DNA from 2 places in the Mesorhizobium sp. M1409 genome. Region 1 is predicted to be linked to the other one. Evidence: predicted binding sites of a transcription regulator. Region 1 holds the regulator's gene; the other holds the start of a gene.

Region 1 (5,285 bases):
GGATGATGAAATCGTCGAGATCCTTGTTGGGAAAGCGCACCTCGCCCTGGACGCGGTCGTGCACCACCGTCTCGCCCTCGGTCGGCGCCTTGATGCGAATGGCGCCCTTGGCGCCCGCGGGCGCCTCTGAGGGGTCACGGTCACGCCAGCGGCCATCATAGCGGGGCGGCAGACCCTTGGCTCTGGCGGCCTCGCGCATCGCCTCCAGTTCGGTCGGCGTGGCATAGCAATAATAGGCCTTGCCCATGCGCACGAGTTCCTCGGCCACCTCACGGTGGCGCGGCGCACGCTCGAACTGCGACACCGGCTCGCCGTCCCAGCTGAGGCCAAGCCAGGAAAGCCCGTCGAGAATGGCAGCGGTCGCGGCATCGTTGGAGCGCTCGCGATCGGTGTCCTCGATGCGCAGCAGCATCGTGCCGCCGGTGTGCCTTGCATACAGCCAGTTGAACAGCGCCGTGCGCGCGCCGCCTATATGCAGGTAGCCGGTGGGCGAGGGGGCAAAACGGGTGACGACCTTGTCGGACATGAAACTCTCGGAAACCATCTGAAGCGGGGTGCGGCTGCGCGGACTTTCGCGCGCCCGGCGTTCATGTAGCATAGGGTGTCGAGGGCGCAAGGGGCAGACCCGATGGCTGGACGAGGCTGGGGCTCGGATCAGGGCGAGGACGCTGTCATTGGCGTCAGCGAACGGTCCCTGTTTGCAGCGCCGCTGCCGGCTTCATTGCCGCCGCCATCGCCCCTCGTGCCGGATCCCGGCAAGGCGCCGTTGCAAACGGATGCCCCCGCCCCGGTTCCAGCTGCCGAAGCCAGCAGGATCGTGCGCGTGCGCCGGCAAATCGGCCGGATTTCGCTGCCGCGCCTGCGCCATGGCGTGACCATGGCGGCGGGCCTGGAACTCGACCGAGGCGTGGCCTTCCTGCTGGTGCCGGTCTGCCTGGCGAGCGGGGCGATCGGCTATTTTTCGCTGGCGGCGGAACCTGGCTTCGCAAAGCCTGTCGCAGTTGTCATCTTGGCGGGGCTGTTTGCGCTGGTCTCGCGTTCCTGGCCGAAAACCCATCTGTGCTTCATGGCGGCACTTTTGTGCGCGTTCGGCCTGCTCACCGCAAAGGTCGAGACATGGCGGGCGGGAACGCAGATGCTGGGCTCGGAAATCTCGACGCAAGTGACCGGCCGCGTCGTTTCGCTCGACCGGATGGAGAGCGGTCGTATCCGGCTGACCATCGACGTCACATCGACCGCAAGGCCGAAACTGCGCTATGCGCCGGAGCGGGTGCGACTTTCGGCGCGAAAGATCCCGGCGGACGTGATCGCCGGCTCCCTGATCACTGGATATGCCAAGCTGTTGCCGCCGACCGGGCCTGTGCGGCCGGACAGCTACGACTTCTCCTTCGACAGCTATTTCGCCGGCATCGGCGGCAGCGGGTTCTTTCTCGGCAATCCAAAACTTATCGTCACCGATGACGGCGACATGCCGCTATCGGACCGCCTTTCCTCGGGGATAGAAAAAGCCCGTGAAGCGATTGCCGACCACATCAGGGGCAGCGTCGGTGGCGCCGAGGGCGAGATCGCGGCGGCGCTGATCGTCGGCGTGCGCGCCGGCATTCCCGATGACATCAACGAAGCTATGCGGCGTACCGGCATCTACCACATCATCTCCATTTCCGGACTGCATATGGCGCTCGTCGCCGGCACCATCATGGGGTTGCTGCGCGGCGCCTTCGCCTTGTTTCCGGACTTTTCCGCGCGTCGTCCGGTCAAGAAATACGCCGCCGTCGCGGCACTGTTCTCGATCGCCGCCTATCTCATCATCTCAGGCATCGTCGTCGCCGCCGAGCGCAGCTTCATCATGCTGGCGGTGATGCTGATTGCCGTGCTGTTCGATCGGGCGGCACTCACCATGCGCAATCTAGCAATTTCGGCGATCGCCGTCATCGTGGTGTCGCCGCATGAAGTGGTCGGCCCGAGTTTTCAGATGTCCTTCGCCGCAACCGCGGCGCTGGTCGGCGCCTATGCCGGCTGGTCGGAGCATCGTGCGGGAAAGACGAGACCACCGCCGCCAAAGCGGTCGCTGCCTGGTTTCCTGACGCGAAAATTCCTGCTGGCGGCAGGCGGCCTTTCCATGACTTCCATCATCGCCGGCGGCGCCACTGCGCTGTTTGCCATCTGGCATTTTCAGCGTGTGTCGCCGCTCAGCCTGTTCGCCAATCTGGCGATCATGCCGATCGTATCACTGGTCGTCATGCCTTTCGCCGTCCTCAGCGCACTGGCGATGCCATTCGGCGCCGACGGCCCCTTTCTTTATGTAATGGGCAAAGGCCTGACGGCGATGATCGCGATGTCCGGATGGATTTCCGAGCGTTCGCCAGTCGACGCAATCGGCTTGATTTCGCAGCAGTCTGTCCTTCTGGTGGCGATTGCCCTTGTCATCGCGACGATGGCGACGACATGGCTGCGGCTGGCAGCTCTTCCTTTCGCGCTTGCCGGCCTGCTGACGGTCTCGGACACGCGCGCACCCGACGTGCTGATCTCGGAGGACGCAAGGCTGGTTGCGTTGCCGATCGGCGGCGGCGAACTCGCGGTCAGCCGGGCCAGGCCGAACGAATTCACCGTCGACAACTGGAAGCGTGCGCTGACATCCGAAAGCATCATCGTGCCGGAGGTGTTCGACGAAGGCGACGGTCAATTCGACGTCGCTGATGCGGCTGAAATGCCGCCGGGAGCACCGTTCTATTGCACTTCAGGCGTTTGCGTCGCCAGGCATCCGTCCGGCGCGTTCATTGCCTATGTCGAGGACCGAAAAGACACCTGGAAAGCCTGTGGTTTCGCCGACCTGATCGTCATCAATGACGCGACGGCCTATGACGCCTGTCACAACCCGCTGGTTCTCGTTATCACCAAACGGCAACTGGCCCGCAAAGGCAGTGCTGCCGTCTTCTTCGATCGCCAATCGGCGACCGCGCCGGCGACAATCAGCTTCGCCGTGGACAGGCCATATCGGCCCTGGCACGCGCAACGCAAGTTTTCACGCGAGGCGAGGGGACTGCCGCCCTTCAAGAGACCCGAGAAGCCAGTCGTTGAACCGCAGCTGCCTTAGTAGCGGCGGATCAGGCCAACGAGCTTGCCCTGCACCTTGACCCTGTCTGGCCCGAAAATACGGGTTTCATAGGCCGGATTGGCGGCTTCGAGAGCAATCGAGGCGCCCTTGCGGCGGAACCGCTTCAGCGTCGCTTCCTCTTCATCCACCAGCGCCACGATGATCTCGCCAGGGCTCGCCGTATCGGCATTGCGGATGATGACGGTGTCGCCGTCGAAGATGCCGGCCTCGATCATCGAGTCGCCCTTGACCTCCAGCGCATAGTGCTCGCCGCCCATGATCATGTCTGGCGGCACCGAGATCGAATGCGTCTGGTGCTGGATGGCATCGATCGGCACACCGGCGGCGATGCGCCCCATCACGGGGATCGACACGGCGGCGACCACGTCGTCGTCATTGCCTGCTGAAGACATCCGCGAAGACGCTGGCCTGATCTGCCGGCCAAGGCCGCCCTGGCCGAGACTGGCCTGACCAAGACTGCCCTGGATGACGCTTGGAGAGAACTTCTTTGCCGCGTTGAGGCCGGGTGCGATCGAGTCCGGCAGCCGCAGCACTTCCAGCGCGCGTGCCCGGTTGGGCAGCCGGCGAATGAAGCCGCGCTCTTCCAGTGCCGTGATCAAACGATGAATCCCGGATTTGGAGGCAAGGTCGAGCGCCTCCTTCATCTCGTCGAAGGATGGCGGAATGCCGCTTTCCTTCAGGCGTTCATGGATGAACATCAGCAGTTCGTGTTGCTTGCGCGTCAGCATGGCGGCCCCCAGGGTACCTGAAACCAGAATCGGAAAAACAAACCCAGAACAAACACTATCTGTTCCAGTTGTGTTCCGCAACTGTTTAAAGTTTAATGAATTTATTAAGGGGGTCGAAATTATTGGCGCTCGCCAGCGGGCCTCGTCGACGGCTGTATGCCGTCACAATGCGCTTGCCGGCATTGAAATTGTTATGGTTAATGGGCTGTGGCCCACCCTTGGCTCAAGCCTGGCATGAGCTGCCCATGGATCCGCGACGGGCGCATTTCCAGCTTTCCGGGCGTTCGTTTGCCGTGAACGAAACGAAGCCAAAATGCCAACCTTGGTTAATCTATTGCAGCCTGCGCTGGCTACCAGCGGCGAACGCATTCGCGAGCCGAAAAATTCGTCCTCCGTCATCCGACCTGGGGGCAAGACGCGACGACAGATCGTCGGGACGGCCGCGTCAGGTTACGGCCTCCTTGACGGCGAAACGCTGGTCCTTCCATGCACTCGTGCGCAGAATGTCTTCCAGCACCTCGACCGCCAGCCACACGTCCTTGTAGCCGACATAGAGCGGCGTAAATCCGAAACGGATGGTTGACGGCGCGCGGAAGTCACCGATCACGCCGCGCTCGATCAGCGCCCGCATGATTTGATAGCCATGATCGTGAAGGAACGACACCTGGCTGCCGCGCCTGGTCGCGTCGCGAGTGCTCTCCAGCGTGAGACCATAGGCGCCGCACTTCGCTTCGACGAGCTGGATGAACAGTTCGGTCAGCGCGACGCTCTTCTTTCGCAATGCCGCCATGTCGACGTCGTTCCAGATGGCAAGCGCGCCTTTGAGCGCCCGCATCGACAGGACCGGCTGCGTGCCGCACAGAAAGCGGCGGATACCGGTGCCGGCAACATAACCCCGTTCGAAGGCAAAGGGCCGTGCATGCCCCCACCAGCCGCTGAGTGGCTGGCTGATCTCGCCGTGGTGGCGCTGGGCGGCATAGATGAAGGCTGGCGCGCCCGGACCGCCGTTGAGGTACTTGTAGGTGCAGCCGACAGCGAAATCAGCATTTGCATGATCGAGCTCGACCGGCAGAGCGCCCGCGGTGTGGCAGAGATCCCAAACGATCAGCGCTCCGGCCGCATGAGCCTTGCGCGTCAGCGCCGTCATGTCGCGCAGTTCACCGGATTTGTAATTGACGTGGTTGACCAGCACCACCGCGACGCTTTCGTCGATCAGCTCTTCGATGGTTGGCGCGTCGACGCCCGCGAGGCGCAGCAAGGCGCCATCCCGGGTCGAGGCCACGCCTTCGGCGATGTACAGGTCGGTGGGAAAACTGTCACCCTCGGCGACGATGGCCAACCGGCCGGGCCGCATCTCCATCGCCGCATGCAACACCTTGTAGATGTTGGTCGACGTCGTGTCGCAGACGACGGTCTGGCCGGCCGCGGCTCCGATCAGACGT
Region 2 (5,285 bases), on a different contig from region 1:
CACCTGCCGGGTGGCGTATTGCAACTGTTTGGCCTTCGACAGCTTGTCGGGATAGAAGGACGTGTCCCAGGGCTCGAAGGTCCAGCCGCCCATGCCGGCGCGGATTGTTCCCGATGTGCTCATTGTCATCCTCCCAAGTGAAGAAATCTGGCCGAGTTCAGAAGATCGGGCCCCGTTTCATGGAAACCATAGGCCAGATAGAGCGCGATGTTCCGCTCCATCCTGGCGTTGGTGTAGAGCCGCACCTCGGGCAGGCGCCAGAGGCCCGTCTGCTCGTCGGCGTGTTTGAGCAGGGCGATGCCGAGGCCTTTGCCTTGAAAGGCCGGGGCAACCGCGACGGAAAAGATCATCGCATGATCGTCATGCCGCTCCACGGTGAGCGCTCCGGCCATCTCGCCGCCGCTCTCCAGAAGCCAGACCTCGCCACGCGCGATGCGCGGCGCATAGTCCTCGGTGACCGGGATCGGCGATGCACCGAACAGGGCGCTGTAGGGTGTATAGGCGGCTTCGGTTAGCGACACGACAGTTTGGAGATCACCGGCAAGCGCTCTTCGGATTGTCATTCAAAAAGCTCTCCAGGCGCCAACCGGTCGGATCATCACTCCGCCGCTTCGCGCTTGCCTCCGGGGCGTCGCTCCAACAACTCCTTGAGAAACTGACCGGTGTAGCTGCGCTTTTCGCGCACGATCGCTTCCGGCGTGCCGGAGGCCACCAGCTCGCCGCCGCCGTCGCCACCTTCTGGGCCGAGGTCGAGCACCCAGTCGGCGGTCTTGATGACCTCGAGATTGTGCTCGATGACCACCACCGTGTTGCCCTGGTCGACCAGTTCGTGCAGCACTTCCAACAGCTTGGCGACGTCGTGGAAGTGCAGGCCGGTGGTCGGCTCGTCCAGGATGTAGAGCGTCTTGCCGGTCGCCTTGCGCGACAGTTCCTTGGCGAGCTTGATGCGCTGCGCCTCGCCGCCCGACAGCGTCGTCGCCTGCTGGCCGATATGGATGTAGCCGAGGCCGACCTGTTTCAGCGTATCGAGCTTGTCGCGCACACCGGGCACTGCGGCGAAGAAGTCGACGCCTTCCTCGACGGTCATGTCGAGCACGTCGGCGATCGACTTGCCCTTGAACAGGACATCGAGCGTCTCTCTGTTGTAGCGCTTGCCGTGACAGACGTCGCAGGTGACGTAGACGTCGGGCAGGAAGTGCATCTCGATCTTGATGACACCGTCGCCCTGACAGGCTTCGCAGCGCCCGCCCTTGACGTTGAACGAGAAGCGGCCGGGCTGATAGCCACGCGCCTTGGCCTCGGGAAGGCCCGCGAACCAGTCGCGGATCGGCGTGAAGGCGCCGGTATAGGTGGCCGGATTGGAGCGCGGGGTCCTGCCGATCGGCGACTGGTCGATGTCGATGACCTTGTCGAGGAATTCGAGGCCCTCGATGCGATCATGATCGGCCGGGTGCTCGCGCGAGCCCATGATGCGGCGCGAGGCGGCCTTGAACAGCGTCTCGATCAGGAAGGTCGACTTGCCTCCGCCCGACACGCCGGTGACGGCGGTGAAGGTGCCGAGGGGGATTTCGGCGGTGACGTTCTTCAGATTGTTGCCGCGCGCGCCGACGATCTTCAGGCGCCGGTTCTTCTTCGCCTCGCGGCGCACGCCGGGCGTCGCCACTTCGAGCGCGCCCGACAAATATTTGCCGGTGATCGAATTGGGGTTGGCCATGACTTGCTGCGGCGTGCCCTGGGCAATGATCTCGCCGCCGTGGATGCCGGCGGCCGGGCCCATGTCGACGACATAGTCTGCATGCAGGATGGCGTCCTCGTCATGCTCGACGACGATCACCGTGTTGCCGATGTCGCGCAGGTGCTTGAGCGTATCGAGCAGGCGCGCATTGTCGCGCTGATGCAGACCGATCGACGGCTCGTCCAGCACATAGAGCACGCCGGTGAGGCCGGAGCCGATCTGCGACGCCAGCCGGATGCGCTGGCTCTCACCGCCGGACAGCGTGCCCGAATTGCGCGACAGCGTCAGATAATCGAGCCCGACATCGTTGAGGAAGCGCAGCCGCTCGCGGATCTCCTTGAGCACGCGCACCGCGATCTCGTTCTGCTTGTCGTTGAGCGACGCGGGCAGGTCGGTGAACCACTGGTCGGCCTTGCGGATCGAAAGTTCGGTGACTTCGCCGATGTGCCTGCCGGCGATCTTCACCGCAAGCGACTCGGGCTTCAGGCGGTAGCCCTTGCAGACCGGGCAGGGCGTGGCCGACATGAAGCGCTCGATCTCCTCGCGCATCCAGGCGGATTCGGTCTCCTTCCAGCGGCGCTCGAGATTGGGGATGACGCCTTCGAACGTCTTGGTTGTCTTGTAGGAGCGCAGGCCGTCATCATACTGGAAGGTGATCTCGCGCTCTCCGGTGCCGCGCAGGATGGCTTCCTTTGCCTCTTCGGTCAGATCCCTGAACTTGTCGCCGAGCTTGAAGCCATAAGCCTTGCCCAGCGCCTCCAGCGTCTGTGCATAATAGGGCGAGGTCGACTTAGCCCACGGGCTGACGGCGCCGTCGCGCAGCGAGATGTTTTCGTCCGGCACGATCAGATTGCCATCGATGGCGCGCTGGCTGCCGAGACCGTCGCAGGTCGGGCAGGCACCGAACGGGTTGTTGAACGAGAACAGGCGCGGTTCGATTTCCGGAATGGTGAAGCCGGAGACCGGGCAAGCAAATTTTTCCGAGAACAGGATGCGCTCATGCGTCTCGTTCTTCGACTTGTTGACCGAATCCTCGCCGGTCTGGCTGGAGTCGAGCGGCTTGTCGGCGAATTCGGCTACCGCCAACCCATCGGCCAGCTTCAGCGCCGTTTCGATGGAGTCGGCGAGCCGCGTCGCCAGATCGCCGCGCACGACGATGCGGTCGACGACGACGTCGAGGTCGTGCTTGTACTTCTTGTCCAGCGCCGGCACGTCGGCGATCTCGTAGAAGACGCCGTCGACCTTGACGCGTTGAAAGCCCTTCTTCTGCAGTTCCAGCAGTTCCTTGCGGTACTCGCCTTTGCGGCCGCGCACCATCGGCGCCAGGATGAACAGGCGCGTGCCTTCCTCGACCGCCAGCACGCGGTCGACCATCTGCGAAACCGTCTGACTCTCGATCGGCAGGCCGGTGGCCGGCGAATAGGGGATGCCGACGCGCGCGAACAACAGGCGCATATAGTCGTAGATCTCGGTGACGGTGCCGACCGTCGAACGCGGGTTCTTCGAGGTGGTCTTCTGCTCGATCGAGATGGCAGGCGACAGGCCGTCGATCTGGTCGACGTCAGGCTTCTGCATCATTTCGAGGAATTGCCGGGCGTAGGCCGAAAGGCTTTCGACATAGCGGCGCTGGCCTTCGGCATAGATGGTGTCGAAGGCAAGCGACGACTTGCCGGAACCCGACAGGCCGGTCATGACAATCAGGCTGTCACGCGGCAGGTCGAGATCGACATTCTTCAGATTGTGTTCGCGCGCCCCGCGAATGGAAAGATATTTATGGTCGGCCATCGCCGGTCGCCGCCTCAGAATCTGGAATTTCCTGGAATGGCGGGTTTTCCCAGCCATCCCCTATGTAGGTAGTTTTGCCGCCACGTCGAGAGACGCCACAATTCCCGACAAAAGCCGTTTAAGCGTCTTTCGCGTGAACGGGCAAGTAGAAAGAACAAAGACCGAACACGCTCCTGACAAAGCTGTGCAAAAACTGACTTGCACGTAACCTCCCGACGATCACATTTTTCGGTAACCGGCTATTGAAGCTTGACGGGCGCCGGCTCCTGGAGGCAAGCTTCGGCAGTCAACGAAGCCGGCCGTCTTTCGATGGTCTCGCCGCCCAGAGGCGGCCTGCGAGATGCCGCAGGCATTAGCGATTTGTGCTTCGGACGACAACGTCGCAATGGACAAAAAGGAGCGGAGCTATGACGCCACCGGATCGTCCCACAGGGTTCCAGTCGTTACTGGAGCGGCGGCAGGCATAAGTGCCAGGGTTTAGCGTTTGCGCCACCCGACAAACCGTGACCTGCCATACCCCGTAAAAATCAGAGACTGCAGTCGGATCGTCGGCTGACGCCGCGTTGCATCCGAAATCTTGTGCCGGCAGTACGCCCCCGGTAGAAGTTGGATTTTAGATCCAAAAAGGCCCCGTCCGTTTGCGCAAAGCACGGCGGGGCCGTTTTATGTGCGGATGTCTTGTTGGCGATATGCCAGCGCAGCACGCCGGCACCACTATCGGTGGCGGGGCTGCCCGATTGAGCCGGCTCCGAGATCGACGGTAATGCTGCCGGAAATCCTGACATCCGTATCGCCGATCTTGAACTGGCCGTTGCCGTTGCCGGGATATGCATCGTCGGGTTCGGGAGCCGGCTTGGCGATGCGATAGTCGCCGGCCACGCCGGGCAGGGCGCCTTTTTGCGCCTGCGCCGAGCTGTCGCCGGCGAAGGCCGTGCCGCTCGAAAGGCACACGAGCGCTACAACGGCGATGACACGGTGCAATGTTCTGGGTGGATGAGTGTCGATCATCCCAGGACTATAGTGGCGTGCCGGCGACGGGACCAGACCGGCATCATCAAATCTTCGAAAGCCGGCAGGAAGCCGGGCCTGGCTTTATGCCGCCTTTTTTCGCGTGTCGAAAACGTGGTCGACGATGCCCCAGGTCTGGGCCTCGCGGGCGGTCATGAAGTGGTCGCGGTCCAGCGTGCGTTCGACCTCCTCATAGGTGCGTCCGCAATGCTGCGCATAGAGCCCGGCCATGTGCCGTTTCGTCTGGACGATGCGCTCGGCATGGCGCTGGATGTCGGAGGCTTGGCCCTGGAACCCGCCCAGCGGCTGATGCAGCAGGATGGTGGCGTTCGGCAGCGAGATACGACGCCCCGGTGTGCCCGCCATCAGCAGGAAAGAACCCATCGAGGCGGCAAAGCCCATGCACACGGTCGACACCGGGCAGCTGATGTATTGCATCGTGTCGTAGATGGCGAAGCCGCTGGTCACCACGCCGCCCGGCGAGTTGATATAGAGCGAGATCTCCTTGTCGGGATTGTCCGATTCCAGCGACAGCAACTGCGCGCAGACCAGCGCCGAGATGTCGTCGTTGATCTCGCCATTGATGAAGACGATGCGCTCGCGCAGCAGCCGCGAGAAAATGTCGAAGGCGCGTTCGCCGCGGCTCGATTGCTCGATTACCATCGGCACCAGACTGGCAACACCGCTCATGATCTTCTCTCCATTGTCCTTGTTCAGGCTGCGCGCAGCAAGCGGCGAAGCGTGTTTGCGGCGATCG

The links. The regulator LexA, encoded in region 1, represses DNA repair genes until DNA is damaged. The targets are predictions, from matches to a motif close to TGTTCNNNNTGTGTTCNG.
Region 2: uvrA (excinuclease ABC subunit UvrA) is a predicted target of LexA. The motif match lies at 3,671-3,688, and genes of this name have one in related genera.

What each region holds. Positions count from the first base shown of each region.
Region 1 covers NZ_JAMYKV010000035.1:28,439-33,723, forward strand. Annotated here, with positions in the region: gene gltX (glutamate--tRNA ligase) at 1-526, opposite strand, end outside; gene NKG99_RS23775 (ComEC/Rec2 family competence protein) at 629-3,094, shown strand; gene lexA (transcriptional repressor LexA) at 3,091-3,843, opposite strand; gene kynU (kynureninase) at 4,289-5,285, opposite strand, start outside.
Region 2 covers NZ_JAMYKV010000041.1:7,358-12,642, forward strand. Annotated here, with positions in the region: gene NKG99_RS25850 (DUF72 domain-containing protein) at 1-123, opposite strand, end outside; gene NKG99_RS25855 (GNAT family N-acetyltransferase) at 126-563, opposite strand; gene uvrA (excinuclease ABC subunit UvrA) at 599-3,520, opposite strand; gene NKG99_RS25865 (hypothetical protein) at 4,235-4,528, opposite strand; gene NKG99_RS25870 (ATP-dependent Clp protease proteolytic subunit) at 4,613-5,218, opposite strand; gene NKG99_RS25875 (SRPBCC family protein) at 5,242-5,285, opposite strand, start outside.